One region of the Geodermatophilus sp. Leaf369 genome, then DNA from elsewhere that is predicted to be linked to it. Evidence: riboswitches for the same ligand, from Rfam matches in the RefSeq annotation. Region 1 holds a riboswitch; each other region holds the start of a gene.

The links. A riboswitch is a leader RNA that binds a small molecule or an ion and turns the genes downstream of it on or off. The one in region 1 is predicted to bind S-adenosylmethionine.
Positions count from the first base shown of each region.
Region 2: linked by a shared signal. The riboswitch ahead of ASG36_RS18515 (hypothetical protein) and the one ahead of ASG36_RS10980 (bifunctional o-acetylhomoserine/o-acetylserine sulfhydrylase) in region 1 are both predicted to bind S-adenosylmethionine.
Region 3: linked by a shared signal. The riboswitch ahead of ASG36_RS10340 (LLM class flavin-dependent oxidoreductase) and the one ahead of ASG36_RS10980 (bifunctional o-acetylhomoserine/o-acetylserine sulfhydrylase) in region 1 are both predicted to bind S-adenosylmethionine.

Region 1 covers NZ_LMQA01000002.1:442,161-447,517, forward strand. Annotated here, with positions in the region: gene ASG36_RS10970 (hypothetical protein) at 1-111, opposite strand, end outside; gene ASG36_RS10975 (homoserine O-acetyltransferase) at 108-1,244, opposite strand; gene ASG36_RS10980 (bifunctional o-acetylhomoserine/o-acetylserine sulfhydrylase) at 1,246-2,538, opposite strand; SAM riboswitch class IV at 2,580-2,697, opposite strand; gene ASG36_RS10985 (hypothetical protein) at 2,742-3,245, opposite strand; gene ASG36_RS10990 (ABC transporter ATP-binding protein) at 3,271-5,064, opposite strand; gene ASG36_RS10995 (MarR family winged helix-turn-helix transcriptional regulator) at 5,145-5,357, shown strand, end outside.
Region 2 covers NZ_LMQA01000004.1:449,601-454,957, forward strand. Annotated here, with positions in the region: gene ASG36_RS18495 (dihydrofolate reductase family protein) at 1-147, shown strand, start outside; gene ASG36_RS18500 (bifunctional diguanylate cyclase/phosphodiesterase) at 128-1,885, opposite strand; gene ASG36_RS18505 (D-2-hydroxyacid dehydrogenase family protein) at 1,961-2,908, opposite strand; gene ASG36_RS18510 (hypothetical protein) at 2,929-3,225, opposite strand; gene ASG36_RS18515 (hypothetical protein) at 3,292-3,693, opposite strand; SAM riboswitch class IV at 3,726-3,842, opposite strand; gene ASG36_RS18520 (hypothetical protein) at 3,933-4,373, shown strand; gene ASG36_RS22065 (antitoxin) at 4,416-4,661, shown strand; gene ASG36_RS18530 (hypothetical protein) at 4,645-5,357, opposite strand, start outside.
Region 3 covers NZ_LMQA01000002.1:314,322-319,678, forward strand. Annotated here, with positions in the region: gene ASG36_RS10335 (NtaA/DmoA family FMN-dependent monooxygenase) at 1-1,289, opposite strand, end outside; gene ASG36_RS10340 (LLM class flavin-dependent oxidoreductase) at 1,301-2,491, opposite strand; SAM riboswitch class IV at 2,593-2,702, opposite strand; gene ASG36_RS10345 (methionine ABC transporter ATP-binding protein) at 3,075-4,082, shown strand; gene ASG36_RS10350 (methionine ABC transporter permease) at 4,079-4,738, shown strand; gene ASG36_RS10355 (MetQ/NlpA family ABC transporter substrate-binding protein) at 4,762-5,357, shown strand, end outside.

The sequences.
Region 1 (5,357 bases):
GAGCTCGACCGGGTCCAGGGCCTCGCCCTTGCCCGAGCCGGACCACAGCGGGTACGGGGAGGAGTGGTCGGCGAACAGCCGGACCACGGGTCGGGCCTCGGGGGTGGTCACCGCGCTGACGGTAGACCCCCGGCGGGGGCGGCCAACAGCTCCCGGACCAGCGCACCGACCGCCTCGACCTCGACCAGGAAGCCGTCGTGGCCGTACGGGGAGGGGACCACCCGCAGCGGTACCCCGAGGCCGTCGGCCACCCGCTGCTGCTCGGCGACCGGGTAGAGCCGGTCGCTGTCGATGCCACCGACCACCGCGGTCGCGGTGACCCGGGCCAGGGCGGCCTCCACGCCGCCGCGGCCGCGGCCGACGTCCCAGGTGTTCATCGCCTCGGTGAGCACCACGTAGCTGCCGGCGTCGAACCGGGCGGCGAGCTTGGCGGCGTGGTGGTCCAGGTAGCTGGCCACGGCAAACCGCCCGTCGGGCTGGACGACGGTGGAGAACCGGGTCTCCAGCTCCTCGGCGCTGCGGTAGGTCAGGTGCGCGATCCGCCGGGCCGTGCCGAGCCCGGCGACCGGGCCCTCGCCGGCCGCGTAGTCCCCGCCGGCCCACCGCGGGTCGGTGGTGACCGCGGTCTGCTGGGTGGTCTGGGTGCCGATCTGGTCGGCGGTGGCCACCGCGCCCGAGGCCAGGAAGAACAGCCGCTCGACCCGGTTCGGGTGCGCGACCGCCCACTCCAGGGCCCGCATGCCGCCCATCGACCCGCCGATCACGGCCGACCAGCGGTCCACCCCGAGCGCCTCGGCCAGCCGGCGCTCGACGGCGACCTGGTCGGCGATGGTGACCGCGGGGAAGCGCGACCCCCATGGCCGGCCGTCCGGCGCGGTCGACGACGGGCCGGTGGTGCCCTGGCAGCCGCCCAGCACGTTCGCGCAGACGACGAACCGGTCGGCCAGCGGGGCGCCGTCGCCGATCAGGCCGTCCCACCAGCCCGGGGTCGGCTGGCCGGGCCCGGTGGGGCCGACGACGTGGCTGTCCCCGGTGAGTGCGTGCTCGACGAGCACCGCGTTGGACCCGTCGGCGGCGAGGGTCCCCCACGTCTCGTAGGCGACCCGGACGGCGGGCAGGGCGCCCCCGCGCTCCAGGTCCAGCGGGCCCAGGTCCAGGAACTGCCGGTCACCGGACGGGTCGCCCTCGACCCACCCGCCGGACCGGAGGGGGGTCCGGGACGAGGTCTCCCGGACCCCCGTCACCTCAGGCTGCCTTCGCGGCGCGGAAGCCGGCGTCGAGGTCGGCGAGGATGTCCTCGATCCCCTCCAGGCCGACGGCCAGGCGCACCAGGCCCGGGGTGACACCGGTGGTGACCTGCTCCTCCGGGGTCAGCTGCGAGTGCGTGGTGGACGCCGGGTGGATGACCAGGCTGCGCACGTCGCCGATGTTGGCCACGTGGCTGTGCAGCTCCAGGGCCTCCACGAACGCCTTGCCGGCCGCGACGCCCCCGACGATCTCGAAGGCCAGCACGGCACCGGTGCCCAGCGGGGCGTACTTCCTGCCCGCCTCGTACCAGCGCGAGGAGGGCAGCCCGGCGTAGTGCACCGACTCCACCTCCTCGCGGGTCTCCAGCCACTCGGCGACCTTCTGCGCGTTGGCGATGTGCCGCTCCATGCGCAGCGACAGGGTCTCGATGCCCTGCACCACGAGGAAGGCGTTGAACGGCGAAATGGCCGGGCCGAGGTCGCGCAGCAGCTGCACCCGGGCCTTGAGCGCGAACGCCGGTGCACCGAGGTCGGCGTAGACCACGCCGTGGTACGTCGGGTCGGGGGTGGTGAAGCCGGGGTGCTTGCCCGCGGTCCAGTCGAAGTTGCCGCTGTCGACGATCACGCCGGCCACGGCCGTGCCGTGCCCGCCCAGGTACTTCGTCGCCGAGTGCACGACGACGTCGGCGCCGAACTCGATGGGCCGGATCAGGAAGGGGGTGGCGACGGTGTTGTCCACGATCAGCGGGACGCCGTTGCGGTGGGCGACCTCGCTGACCGCGGAGATGTCCAGCACGTCGCCCTTGGGGTTGCCGATCGTCTCGGCGTAGAAGGCCTTGGTGTTGTCCTGGACCAGCGACTGCCAGGCCTGCGGGTCGTCGGGGTCCTCGACGAAGGAGACGGTGATGCCCATCTTCGGCAGCGAGTGGTGCAGCAGGTTGTACGTGCCGCCGTACAGGGAGGCGGAGGCCACGACGTGGTCGCCGGCCTCGGCCAGGTTGAGGATCGACAGCGTCTCCGCAGCCTGCCCCGAGGACACCGCCAGGGCGGCTACGCCGCCCTCCAGGGACGCCACGCGCTGCTCCAGCGCGTCCTGCGTCGGGTTCATGATCCGGGTGTAGATGTTGCCCATCTCGGCGAGGGCGAACAGGTCCGCGGCGTGCTGGCTGTCGCGGAACTGGTAGCTCGTGGTCGCGTAGATGGGCAGTGCGCGGGCGCCGGTGGTGGGGTCGGGGCTCGTGCCGGCGTGGATCTGCCGGGTCTCGAAGCTCCAGCCGCTGGGGTCGGTCATGGCCACGTCCTCCTGTGTCGGGAGGCCCGGGCGAGCGGGCGCTCCGTCGGTTGCGCGGACGGCGGGCGCCGTCCACACCGGCTCTTCCCCTGGAGCACCGCAGACGGAGTAGCGGTTGCCGGGCAGCCAGCCAGGTGCTTGTCGCTGCCTCTCGTGAGCCGTGCCGATCGTAGGACGCCCGGGCGGGGCCTGCACCCGTGGGCTCAGTCCAGGTCGGTCCGGTGCCCCAGGGCCTGCGCGGTGGCGGTGATCTCGGCGTGGTCGACGGCCCGGACGACGACCAGCGGGTGTGCGTCGTCGTCCTCGTGCAGGTGCACCAGGCAGAGCCCGGCGGGGGCGAGCACCGCATCGGCCGCCCGCACCGCGGTGGGCACGTCGCCGTCGGTGTCGGTGACCGGGCCCAGGTCGACCCTGGCGCGGACCACCCGGGGCAGCGCGGCGAGGGCCTCGGCGAGCTCCTCGCCCTGGTCGCCGGGGTCGAGGTAGGCCAGCGCGCCGGCGTCGTCCAGGCCGTCGATCAGCGCGACCCACGGGTCGACGTCGGCCGGGTCGGTGGGGGCCAGCGGGCTGCCGGCCCGGGCCGCCAGGTAGCCGGCGGGGTCGAGCAGCGCCTGCCGGACGGCGGGCCAGAGGTGCTCGTCGTCGTCGAGCAGGGCGCACAGGCGTTCCCAGCGCGCGGCCACGGCGGGGTCGGCGGGTGCGGGCACCCGACCGACGCTAGCCCCCGCCGGGTCAGGCGGGAACGCCCACCGGCGAACCGGCCAGAGCCGCGTACCGGCCGCCGTGGGCGACCAGCTCGTCGTGGCTGCCCTGCTCGACGACCCGGCCGTGGGCCAGCACCGCGATGGTGTCGGCGTCCCGGACGGTGGACAGCCGGTGGGCGATGGTGATCGTCGTCCGGCCGCGGGCGACCTCGTCCAGCGCGGCCTGCACGGCGCGCTCGGTCTCGTTGTCCAGCGCGCTGGTGGCCTCGTCGAGCACCAGCACCCGGGGGTCGCGCAGCAGCGTGCGGGCGATGGCCAGCCGCTGCTTCTCCCCGCCGGAGAACCGGTGCCCGCGAGCGCCGACGAGGGTGTCGTAGCCGTCGGGCAGCGCCGCGATCACTGCGTGCACCTGGGCCCGGCGGGCGGCGTCCTCGATCTCGGCGTCGGTGGCGTCGGGCTTCGCGTACCGGAGGTTCTCCCGGATCGTGGTGTGCAGCAGGTAGGTCTCCTGGCTGACCACGCCGACCACCCGGGCCAGCTCGGCCAGCGACAGGTCGCGGACGTCGACGCCGTCGATGGTCACCCGCCCCGCGGTCACGTCGTTGAGCCGGCTGACCAGCGAGGCCAGCGTGGTCTTGCCCGATCCGGTCTCCCCGACCAGGGCCAGCGTGCTGCCCGCCGGGACGACGAGGTCGACGTCGGTGAGCGCCGGCCGCCCGGGGTCGCCGTAGTGGAAGCCGACGTGCTCCAGCCGGACCTCACCGCGTGCCGCGGCGAGGGTCTGCGGCGTCTCGGGGTCGGCGATGTCCACCGGCAGGTCGAGGTACTCGAACACCCGGCTGAACAGGGCCATCGAGCTGGTCAGCTGCACGCCGACGTCGAGCAGGCCCATGAGCGGGCGGAACAGCGTGCCCTGCAGCGCGGTGAAGGCGACCAGGGTGCCGATCGTCATCCCGCCCGAGGTCGCCGGCAGCCCGGCGAACAGGTAGATCAGCGCGGGGATGCCGGCGAAGACGATGCTCATGGTGGCCATCCGCCAGCGACCGGCGAGCTGGGAGCGCACCTCGAGGGCGACCAGGTCGGCCGAGGTGTCGGCGAAGCGGGCGGACTGTGCCGGACCGGTGCCCAGGGTCTTGCCCAGCTGGACGCCGGAGATAGACAGGCCCTCCTCGACCTGGGTCTGCATGTCGGCCATCCGGCGCTGGCGGGCGGCGGTGACCTCGCGGCGCATCAGCGCGACCCGGCGGGTCAGCCAGATCGCCGGCGGCAGCACGACGAGGGAGAGCAGGGACAGCCGCCAGCTCAGCGCGGCCATCGCGACCGCGGTGCCGACGACGGTGGTGGCGTTGGACGCCAGGCTCGTCGCGGTGGAGGTGACCACCGACTGCATGGAGCCGATGTCGTTGGTCAGCCGGGACTGCACCTCACCGCCGCGGGTGCGGGTGAAGAAGCCCAGCGACTGGCGCTGCAGGTGGCTGAAGACCGACGTCCGCAGGCCGTGCATGACCCGCTGGCCGACGGTGGTGGACATCCAGGTCTGCACCACGCCGAGCAGCGAGGTGGCCGCGGCGACGCCGACCATGCCGGCGACGGCCCAGGCCAGCAGCCGGACGTCCTGCTGGGGTAGTGCGTCGTCGATGACGGTGCGCACGAGGAACGGCGTCGCCAGGGCGATCGCCGAGCTGGCCACGATCAGCGCCATGACGACGCCGACCTGCAGCCGGTAGGGGCGGAAGAGCGACAGCACGCGGCGCAGTCGCACCGGGTTGCGCTCGAGCTGGGTCTTGTCGGCCGGGTCGGGCCGGCCCTCGGGGCGTGGCATCCACGTCCCCCTCTCTGTCGGGTGTTAGTGAGGTTACCTCACGGTGAGGTAGCAACGCGGTGGCCGCTAGCATTCCCGCCGTGCCCCCCTCCCCCGACGACGACCTGGGCGAGCTGATCGTCCGGGCGGCCCGCTCGCTGCGCGGCCGCTGGCGCGAGGTGCTGGAGCCCTGGGACCTCTCCCCGCACCAGGCCCGCGCCCTCGGCGTCGTCGGTCGCGCCGAGGGGCTGCGGCTGTCCGCGCTGGCCGAGGGCCTGCGGATCGCCCCGCGCTCGGCGACCGAGGTGGTCGAC
Region 2 (5,357 bases), on a different contig from region 1:
GACCTGGTGCCCGTCGTCCTCGGGTCGGGACGCCGGTACTTCGGCGACGTCCCGCTGGACACGGTGCTGCTGGGTGACCCGACGGTGTACGTGCAGGGTGACCGGGTCACCCACCTGTCGTTCCCGGTCAGGGTTGCGGGGCGCTGACCTGCGCGTCGTCGGACCAGCCGAGGCCGGCGACCACCTCGGCCAGCGGCGCCGGCGGGCCGTACAGCCAGCCCTGGCCGTAGGTGCAGCCCAGGGTGTCCAGCAGCGCTGCCTGCTCGGCGCTCTCCACGCCCTCGGCGACGACGTCCAGACCCAGCCCGGTGGCCAGCCCGACGATGCTGCGCAGCAGCTGGGCCCGGCGCGGTGAGGTGGTGATGGTGGCGATGAAGGAGGAGTCGACCTTCAGGACGTCGGCCGGGAGGGTGTCCAGGCGACTCAGCGAGGAGTAGCCGGTGCCGAAGTCGTCGATCGCGACGACGATGCCCTGGGCGCGCAGGGTGTCCAGCGCGCAGACGGCCTCGGTGGACTCGGCGTCCAGCAGGCTCTCGGTCACCTCGAGCACGGTCTCGGCCGCCGGCCACCCGGTCTCGGCGAGGATCGCGCGCACGCGCTCGGGGTAGCCGGGGTCACACAGCTCCAGGCCGGAGACGTTGACGCCCAGGCGCAGCCGCCGGCCGGTGCGGGCGTACAGGTCGGCGAGCTGCCCGGTGGCGCTGCGCAGCACGTGCTCGCCGAGCGCGCCGATGAGGTGGTGCCGCTCGGCGAGGGCGATGAACTCCTCCGGCGGCACCGGGCCCACCCCGGGCCGGTTCCACCGGGCCAGGGCCTCGACGCCCAGGACAGAGTCGGTGGCCAGCTGCTGGATGGGCTGGAAGTACACGTGCACGTCCCCGGCGCGGACGGCGGCGGCCAGATCGCTCACCAGCTGGGGGACGTCGCCGCCCTCCAGCTCGCAGCGGCCGCGCCCGGCCGCCTTGGCCGCGTAGAGCGCCTGGTCGGCGCGACGCATCAGCTGGGCCGCGCTCTCCCCCGGCACGTGCTGGGCCACCCCCACCGAGAGCCGCAGGTCGGGGTGCCGGGCGCAGACGCCGCGCACCAGGGCGAGGGCCTCGGTGCCGGCCAGGCCCGGGAGCAGCAGCGCGAACTCGTCGCCGCCGTGCCGGGCCAGCACCGCTCCCGCCGGCAGTGCTGCGCTCCACGCCTCGGCGACCTGGCGGAGCACCTGGTCCCCGGCCTCGTGGCCCTGGGTGTCGTTGACCGCCTTGAACCCGTCCAGGTCCAGCAGCGCGGCCGACATCCGGACGTCGCCCCCCGCGTTCGTCAGCAGTTCCTGCATCGCCTGGTCGAAGCCGCGGCGGTTCCTCAGGTCGGTGAGTGGGTCACGACTGGCCCCCGAGGCGCGCAGCACCAGGCTGCGGGTGACCGTGCCCAGCGCGACGACCACCGCCTGGAGGGCCAACGCGGTGGGCAGGGCGACGTCGCCCTGCACGTGGAGGGAGAGTGTCGCGGCCACCAGGGCGCCCACCAGGTAGGCGGTGCCGACGACGAGGCTGAAGAACAGGTAGCCGACCACGACCACGAACGACATCAACGCGGCGACCACCAGCGCACTGGCCGCGTCCGGCGCCAGCACGACGGCGACGGCGATCAGGACCACCGCGGAGCTGATCGCGACGTGGAAGGCCCAGCGCGGCCAGCCCCGCGCCCACCGGTGGACGACGACCGCGCAGGCGAAGGCCGTGGCGGACAGCGTCAGGAGTGCGACCTCCTGGGCGCCGCGGGTGTCCGCGCCCCAGGTGATGAGCAGTCCGGCCAGCCCGCCGACGACGTAGAAGACGGCGATGGTGCCCGCCATCGCCCGGGGCGTGGCGACCTCGGGCGTGCGGAGCAGCTTCACCGACCCATTTCAGCACCGATCCGGTTCCGCGCCGGGGATGTCAGCGCGGTTCCCCCGGCAGGGTGACGACTGTCGCTACAGCACCCGCACGGGCGCGCCCGACAGCCAGGCCGCGACGTCGGCGACGGCGTCGCGCCAGAAGACCTCGTAGGTGCGCTCGGTGACGTAGCCCAGGTGCGGGGTGAGGACGGCGCGGCGCAGCTCGCGCAGCGGGGAGTCCACCGGCAGCGGCTCGGTGTCGTAGACGTCGAGACCGGCGCCGTGGATCGACCCGTCCCGGAGTGCCGCGACGAGGGCGGCCTCGTCGACGATCGGCCCGCGGCTGGTGTTGACCAGGATCGCGGTCGGCTTCATCAGCGCCAGCTCGGGTGCACCGAGGAGCCCACGGGTGCGGTCGGAGAGCTTGAGGTGGATCGAGACGACGTCCGCCGTGCGCAGCAGCTCGTCCCGCTCGACCCGGCGGACGCCGACCTCGGCGGCGCGATCGTCGGTGAGGTTCTGGCTCCACGCGACGACGTTCATGCCGAAGGCCTGCCCGACCCGGGCGACCGCCGAGCCGAGGTTGCCCAGCCCGATGACGCCGAGGGTGGCGCCGGCGAGGTCGCGGCCGACGGTGTGCTGCCAGCCGCCGGCCCGCATCGAGGCGTCCTCGACCGGGACGTTGCGGGCGACGGCGAGGATCAGCGCCCAGGTCATCTCGGCAGTGGCCGGCCCGTGCGCGCCGGTGCCGGTCACCGCGACGCCGAGATCTCTCGCCGCGTCGAGGTCGATGGCGGCGTTGGCCGCGCCGGTGGTGACCAGCAGGCGGAGGTCGGTGAGCCGCTCGAGCACCTCGCGGGGGAAGGCGGTGCGCTCACGCATGGCGACGACGACGTCGAAGCCGCGGAGCCTCGCCACGAGGGCGTCGGGATCAGCGACGTGGTCGGCGAACGCGACCACCTCTGCCTCGACTGGCAGCGTCGACCAGTCGGCGAAGCGGGCGGCGGCGGACTGGTGGTCGTCGAGGAGCGCGATGCGGTGCACGTGCTCCGGTCTACTCCCGGTCAGCCCCAGCTGCCTGCCCGGGCCGCCGCGGTGTTGGGGTCCTCGTCGACCAGCCGCCACCAGTGACCCCCGACCACGGACTCCTCGTCGCCGTCCTCCCCCGGGTCACCCCGGCGGACGGCGACGCCCATCGACGTGACCACCAGTGCCGCGAGCCCGCAGAACAGCCAGACCGTCGCGATCCCGGCCAGCGCGGGCACGAAGCCGCCGACCAGCAGCGGCGTGAGCACGCCGAAGAGCAGCAGGCGGGGCGAGACGGGGTCGTCTGAGGTGCGGTCGTCGGCGGTGCGGTCCACGGGGTCGGCTCCTGTCGGGGTGGTTCCGCTCGCATCGGCTCGTGGCCGGTGGTTGTTGAGGCGGTCTCACCCGTCGGCGGGAGAGCAGGGGCTGGCTCCCTCACCCGGGAGCCGCACGGAGAACGCGGCCCGGTGGCCTTCGTCGGGCAGGTCGAGCAGCAGCAGGTGGTGCCGCCGGTCCAGGTGCGCGACCGGCCCGTGCCGGCGGACGAGGGCAGCCACCCGCGGGGCGTCGTGGGTGCGGACGCGGAGCAGTTGGTCGCCCGCCGCCACGACCGCGGATTCCCGGTCGACGTCCATCACGACGACGATTTCGCGGGTCTGCGCCTCAGCAGACAACCGGACCTGGATGTGGTGCGGACGGTGACCGGGGGCCTGCCGTGCGCAGTCGGCGAACGACGGCAGGTGCCGCGGGACGGCTGTGTACGGCGGCTCGAAGCGGTCGCCGCGGTGGGTGTCATCAGGCATGGGAGCCCTCTCGCCCGGGGGCGCCGTCGGGCGCCCCACCCTTGCCGACCGCGGACGCGGTCGACCCGGTCTTCTCCCGGAGGCACCTTGTGCGGAGCGAGGTTGCCGGGACAGCAAGCCGGGAGGCTGTGCGCTGTCCGCTCTGGACCTGTTTCTCAGCCTAGGACGGGGGTCCGACAGAAACGCACCCTGTGGACAAGATCATCGCGGTGGCCGCCGTTCGCGCGAGGCTGCCGGGCATGACGACACCGCCGCTGCCCACCGTCCCCGTGACCACCGACGCCGAGCTGACCGAGCGCTGGAAGGGACTGCTCACCCTGGGCGGCCAGCCCGTCCGTCGCTCGCTCTTCCTGACGTGGCTGCGAGCCGACGGCACGATGGTCCCGCTGTGCGTCCCGGTCGAGGACCTCGACGCCGAGCCCGACCGACTGGCCATCGGCAACCTGGTCCAGCTGCACGACGTCGTGGCCGAGTCCGAAGGCGCCGACCGCACCGAGCTGCACCTGGCCATGTGCCTGGAACGTCGCGGCCCGGCCGGGCTGTCCCCCGGCGACGACGCGTGGGTGTCCGCGCTGGAGTCGGTGCTGCGCCATCGGGACGGGCTGGACTGCAGCCTGCACGTGGGGAACGGGCACACGGTGGTGGTCGTGATGCCCCGTCGGTCCTGGCCAGCTGCGTGACGCGTGCCTGCCGAGTCGGTCGTGGGCCCGGAGAATGTCGGGATGGCGACCCTGCACCTGACGAACGTCCCGGAGCACGTCGTCGCGGCGTTGGAGGCGATCGCTGCGGCCGAGCAGACGACGGTGAACGCGGTTGCCGTGCGTGAGCTCGCCGCTGTGCCCGAGCCGACCGGGAGCGCCCGCCTGCTGGTGGCGCTGCCGGACACGGGGCTCTCGGCTCAGGTGCTGCTGGGCGCGATCGCCGACGGCCGACGTCCAGCCGGTGAGGGGCTCAGGTCGGCGGAGTGAGGTAGCGCTGGTGGAAGTCCCGGATCCACCGTCCCGGGGTCGTTCCGGCGATGACAGCACCCACCTCCTCCAGGGTCCTCCGCTCGTAGGTGAGTGCGTCCGACAGGAGCTCGCGGTAGCGCACGTCGGCCGAGACGACCGCCGGGTTGGTGGCGGGTGCCAGGACGACGAACCTCGTCGCGGCCACACGGTCCGGGGCGTCGCCGACCATGGACAGGGCCAGCAGGTGGTCCAGCCACAGCTGGCGCAGCGGCAGGGCACGCAGTGCGGGTGCCTCGGGGTCGGTGAAGACCCCGGACTCTCGGGCGACCTCGCCGTACCGGTCCGACCGGGGTGGACCGGGATCCTGGGTCAGGTCTTCGTGGTACTTCACCTCGATGCCCACGCACGTCGGTCGCCCGGCGGCGTCGACGGCCCGAATGGCGACGTCGAACGCCGAGCGGTTCCCCAGGAACCGGTCGTCCCCTCGACCCGGGGACCACTCAAACTCGATCGTCGTCACGGTGCGCACGAGGTCCGGCCACAGCAGGCGGCACACCGACGTCGCCAGGTCCAGGTCGGCGGCCAGCTCGGCGAACAGGTTGAACGCCAACGGCTGCGACGACAGCATGTTCTCGTAGACACGGGGTGCGCTGATCAGGGCACCCGGCCGGGTCCGCGCCCGCTCGACCGCTGCGGCGACTGTTCGGGTGAGGA
Region 3 (5,357 bases), 130 kb from region 1:
TAGTCGGTGCGGAAGACGCCGCGCTCCTGCAGCAGCGGCACCACCTGGTCGACGAAGGGCCCCAGCCCGCCCGGGGTGATGTGCGGGGCGAGCACGAACCCGTCGCTGGCGTCGGCCTGGACGAACTCGTCGATGGTCGCCGCGACCGTGGCCGGGGTGCCGATGAAGGACTGCCGGCCGGTCACCTCGACGATCAGCTCGCGGGTGGTCAGGCCCTCGGCCTCGGCCGTCGCCCGCCACTCGTTCGCCGTGGCCACCGGGTCGCGGTGCATGCGCACGCTGGCCCGGCCCTTGGCGATGGTGTTCTCCCCGACCAGCGGGTCGACGGCGGGCAGCGGGCCGTCGGGGTCGTGCGCGGACAGGTCGCGGTTCCACAGCTGCTCGAGGAACTTGATCGCCGTCGCGGGGGACACCTGCGCCAGCCGCACCTCCTGGGCGAGCTCGGCGGCCTCGGCCTCGGTGTCGCCGAGCACGAAGGTGGCCGCCGGCATGATCAGCAGCTCCTCGCGGGTGCGACCGAACCGGGGGAGCCGGCCCTTCACGTCGGCGTAGAACGCCTGGCCGGCCTCCAGCGTGCTGTGCCGGGAGAAGATCACGTCCGCGGACGCGGCGGCGAAGTCCCGGCCCTCGTCGGAGTCCCCGGCCTGGAAGACCACCGGCCGGCCCTGCGGGCTGCGGGGGACGTCGAACTGCCCGCTGATGTCGAAGAACCGGTCGCGGTGGGCGAAGGCCCCGGGGTGCGGCTCGGCCAGGAACCGACCGCTCTCCTGGTCGGCCAGCACCTCGTCGCCCCGCCAGGCGTCGAACAGCTCGTGCGCGGTCGCCAGGAAGGACTTCGCCCGGTCGTACCGGTCGTCCTGGGCCAGGAAGCCGCCGCGGCGGAAGTTCTCCCCGGTGAAGGCGTCCCACGAGGTGACCACGTTCCACGCCGCCCGGCCGTCGGAGAGGTGGTCGAGGCTGGCGAACTGCCGGGCCACCTCGTAGGGCTCGTTGAAGGTGGAGTTGATCGTGCCGGTCAGCCCGATCCGCTCGGTGACCGCGGCCAGCGCCGCCAGCACGGTGAAGGTGTCGGGCCGACCGACGACGTCGAGGTCGTAGATGCGGTCGTTCTGCTCGCGCAGCCGCAGGCCCTCGGCGAGGAACAGGAAGTCCAGCTTCCCGCGCTCGGCGATCTGGGCGAACTCGCGGAAGGACTCGAACTCGACGTGGCTGCCCGAGGCCGGGTCGCTCCACACGGTGGTGTTGTTGACGCCGGGAAAGTGCGCGGCGAGGTGGATCTGCTTGGGCATCGCGGGGCTCCTCAGGCGTGGGCGTAGCGGTTGGCGGGGCGGCCCAGACCGAGCAGCCCGCGCAGGGTGTCGGCCTCGTAGCCGGTGCGGAACAGGCCGCGGCGCTGCAGCTCGGGCACGAGGCCCCGGGTGACCTGGCGCAGGTCGTGCGGCAGGGTCGCCGGCCGCAGCCGGAAGCCGGTGAGCCCGGCCTGCTGCCACTCCGCGAGCAGGTCGGCCAGCTGGGACGGCGTCCCGGTGAACACGTGGGCATCGCTGGTGAACGGGGTGCCGGCGCGCTCGTCGAGGCGGGCCAGCCGCTCGCGGGCGGTGGTCTCGTCGTCGTCCAGCACGACCACGAGGTCGCCGAACACGTGCACGGTCTCCTCGGCGCGGCCGGCCGCGGCCTGCTCCTCGCGGACGGCGGTGACCAGCCGGGCGGCGTCCGCGGCGTCGGTCGGGGTGACGAAGCCGAGGTCGGCGGAGCGGCCGATCAACCGCCACGGCACCTGCGCGTGGCCCAGCGCCGCGACCACGGGCTGGCCCTGCGGCGGCCGCGGGGTGATCGAGGGGCCGCGGACGGAGAAGGACCGCCCCTCGAAGTCCACGTAGTGCAGCTTGTCCACGTCGACGAAGCGGCCGGTGGCGGCGTCCCGGATCTCGGCGTCGTCCTCCCAGCTGTCCCAGAGCCGGCGGAGCACCTCGACGTACTCGGCGGCCTCGTCGAACAGCTCGGTGACCAGCGGCCCGGTGGCCGCGCTCGCCCGGTCGACCGGCGGGAGCTCCCGGCGGCCGAAGTGCCCGGCGGTGTCGGGTCGGGCGGCCACCTGGACGCGGACGCCGGCCCGGCCGGTGCTCACGTAGTCCAGCGTGGCGATCGCCTTGGACAGGTGGAAGGGCTCGGTGTGGGTGACCACGGCGGTCGGCAGGAACCCCAGGTGCCGCGTGGTGGGCGCGACCCGGGAGGCGACGAGCACCGCGTCCAGCCGGCCGCGCACCCGGTCGGTGCGGTCGTCCGGGGTGAACGGGTCGTCGGACTGCAGGTTCAGCGCGTCCTCGATGGTCACCGCGTCGAGGAGGCCGGCCTCGGCCTCGGCGGCGAGGTCGACCCAGTACCCGGCGCGCAGCAGCTCGCGGGGGCGGGCGTCGGGCTCGCGCCAGGCGGCGGGGTGCCAGCCGGCGCCGTCCAGGGCGGCGACCAGGTGGAGGGGGGTGGGGGTCATGTCGTCTCCGGTTCGGCTGGGCGCGCCCCGGGCAGCGGGGGGCGTCCCCCGGCCGGTGGGCGGGCGACGGTCTTCGGTGGCACAGGGCTCTCCTCGTGCGGCGTCCACGCTTGCGGAGGGGTGGCCTCCGCCGGGTCATCACCTGGGGCACCCCGCCGTGAAGGAGGGTTGCCGGTCAGCGAGCCAGGGCTTGTCGCTGACGCTCTCGACCGGCTCCGACGCTAACCACGCCCGGGGCCGCTGTCCACTTTCTCCACCGGACTGGTGGGGAATGCAGTGCGCGGGTGGGCGGGATCGACGGTCTGGGACCGGACTGGCCTCCGATCCGCAGGTCGCAGGCCGGTGAGAACCCCCTCACACAAAGCGCACCGGGTTTGTGGGGATTGCTCACAGGCGTGCACCATGGCGACCGTGCACCGGCCCTTCCTGACGCGCGATCTCGCCGTCGACCACGCCGGCACCGCCAGCTGGCTCTGTCGCTGACCCACCCCGACCGCTGAGGTCGGAGCCCGACCGGTGCGCGTCTGCCACCGCGTCGGGTGCGTGCTGCTGCCCGGCCACCCCACTGCGAGGAACCACGCCCGTGATCGAACTGAACGACGTCCGCAAGGTCTTCCCGGCCGCCCGTGGCGGCCAGGAGGTCGTCGCGCTCGACGGCGTCGACCTGTCCGTCCCCGCCGGGGACTTCGCCGGCGTGGTCGGCCCCTCCGGGTCGGGCAAGAGCACGCTCATCCGGCTGGTGAACCTGCTCGAGCGGCCCACCTCCGGGTCGGTCACCGTCGACGGGCGGGTGCTCACGGACCTCTCCGCCGACGAGGTGCGGAAGGCCCGCACCTCGATCGGGATGGTCTTCCAGCACTTCGAGCTCATGGACTCCCGCACGGCCGCGGAGAACGTCGAGCACCCGCTGGAGCTGGCCGGGGTCGGTCGGGCCGAGCGGCGCCGCCGGTCCGGGGAGCTGCTGGACCTGGTCGGGTTGAGCGAGCGGGCCGCGGCCCGGCCCGGCCAGCTCTCCGGCGGGCAGAAGCAGCGGGTGGCGATCGCCCGCGCCCTTGCTGCCCGGCCCACCGTGCTGCTCTGCGACGAGGCCACCTCGGCCCTGGACCAGACCAGCACCACCGGGGTGCTGGAGCTGCTGCGGCGGGTCCGCGACGAACTCGGCCTCACCGTCCTGCTCATCACCCACGAGATGGCCGTGGTCAAGGCCGTCTGCGACTCCGCGGTGCTGCTGGAGGCCGGTCGGGTGGTCGACGGCGGCCGACTCGACGAGGTGCTGGCCCGGGGCGACTCCCCGCTGGCCGCGGCCCTGCTGCCCGCCCCGGTCGCCGACGAGAGGGAGACCGGCACCCTGGTGCGGGTCACCGTCACCGACGCGACGCCGGAGACCCGGGTGTTCCAGGCCCTGGTCGGCGGGCTCGGGCTCGACGTCGAGGTCGCCGGCGGCTCGGTGGAGACCGTCGCCGGGGGCCGGCACGGTCGCCTGCTGCTGCGGGTCACCGGCACCGACCAGAGCGGCCTGGACACCGCGCTCGAACGGTTGCGCGCCGAGGGCTCCCGGGTCGAGCGCGTCGCGGCCGGAGCGGCCCGATGAGCGACTGGTCCCGCATCTGGCCCCAGCTCCTCGACGCCACCGGCGAGACGCTCTACATGGTCGCCGTCGCCGCCGTCATCACCGTGCTGCTCGGCATCCCGCTGGGCGTACTGCTCACCGTCACCGGGCCCCGCGCGCTGGCCCCGCACCCGGTGCTGAACCGGGTGCTCGGGCTGCTGGTCAACCTGGGCCGCTCGCTGCCGTTCATCATCCTGCTGGTCCTGGTCGCCCCGCTGACCCGCGGCCTGGTCGGCACCACCATCGGCTCCACCGCGGCGATCGTGCCGCTCACCATCGGCGCCGTCCCGTTCCTGGCCCGGCTGGTCGAGACCAGCCTGCGCGAGGTCGCGCACGGCAAGGTCGAGGCCGCCCTGGCGATGGGCGCCCGCCGCCGCGACGTCGTCCGCACCGTGCTGCTGCCCGAGGCGCTGCCCTCGCTCGTCGCCGGCGTCACCGTCACCGTCGTCGCGCTGATCAGCTACTCGGCCATGGCCGGCGCCATCGGCGGCGGCGGCCTCGGCGACTTCGCCATCCGGTTCGGCTACCAGCAGTTCCGCACCGACATCACCCTGCTCACCGTCGCCCTGCTGCTCGTCGTCGTCCAGGCGCTGCAGTTCGGCGGCGACACCTGGGCGCGCCGCCTGGCGCGCCGATGACCCCCCACCTGGAGAGAACCCCCGTGCGTTCCCGTCGCCTCGCCCTGACCCTGTCCGCCCTCACCGCGACCGCCGTGCTGGCCGCCTGCGGCGGTGGGGACGCCGAGCTGTCCGCCGCCGACGAACCGCTCAGCGTCGGCGCCTCCCCGGTGCCGCACGCCGAGATCCTGCGGTTCATCGACGAGAACCTCGCCGAGGACGCCGGGCTGGACCTCGACATCGTCGAGTTCACCGACTACGTCCAGCCCAACGTGGCCCTGGACGACGGCTCCCTGGATGCGAACTTCTTCCAGACCGTCCCCTACCTGGAGGAGCAGGAGGCCACCGCCGGCTACGACTTCACCGCCCTGGAGCCGGTGCACGTCGAGCCCCTGGGCATCTACTCCGACTCCCTCACCGACCTCGCCGACCTGCCCGACGGCGCCACGGTGGCCATCCCCAACGACCCGACCAACGCCGCTCGCGCGCTGCGCCTGCTCGAGGCCAACGACCTCGTGGTGCTCGCCGACACCGGCGACGCCGCCCCGACCTCGCTGGACGTCGAGAGCAGCCCGGTCGACCTGCAGATCTCCGAGGTCGAGGCCGCCCAGGTGCCCCGCTCGCTGGCCGACGTCGACAT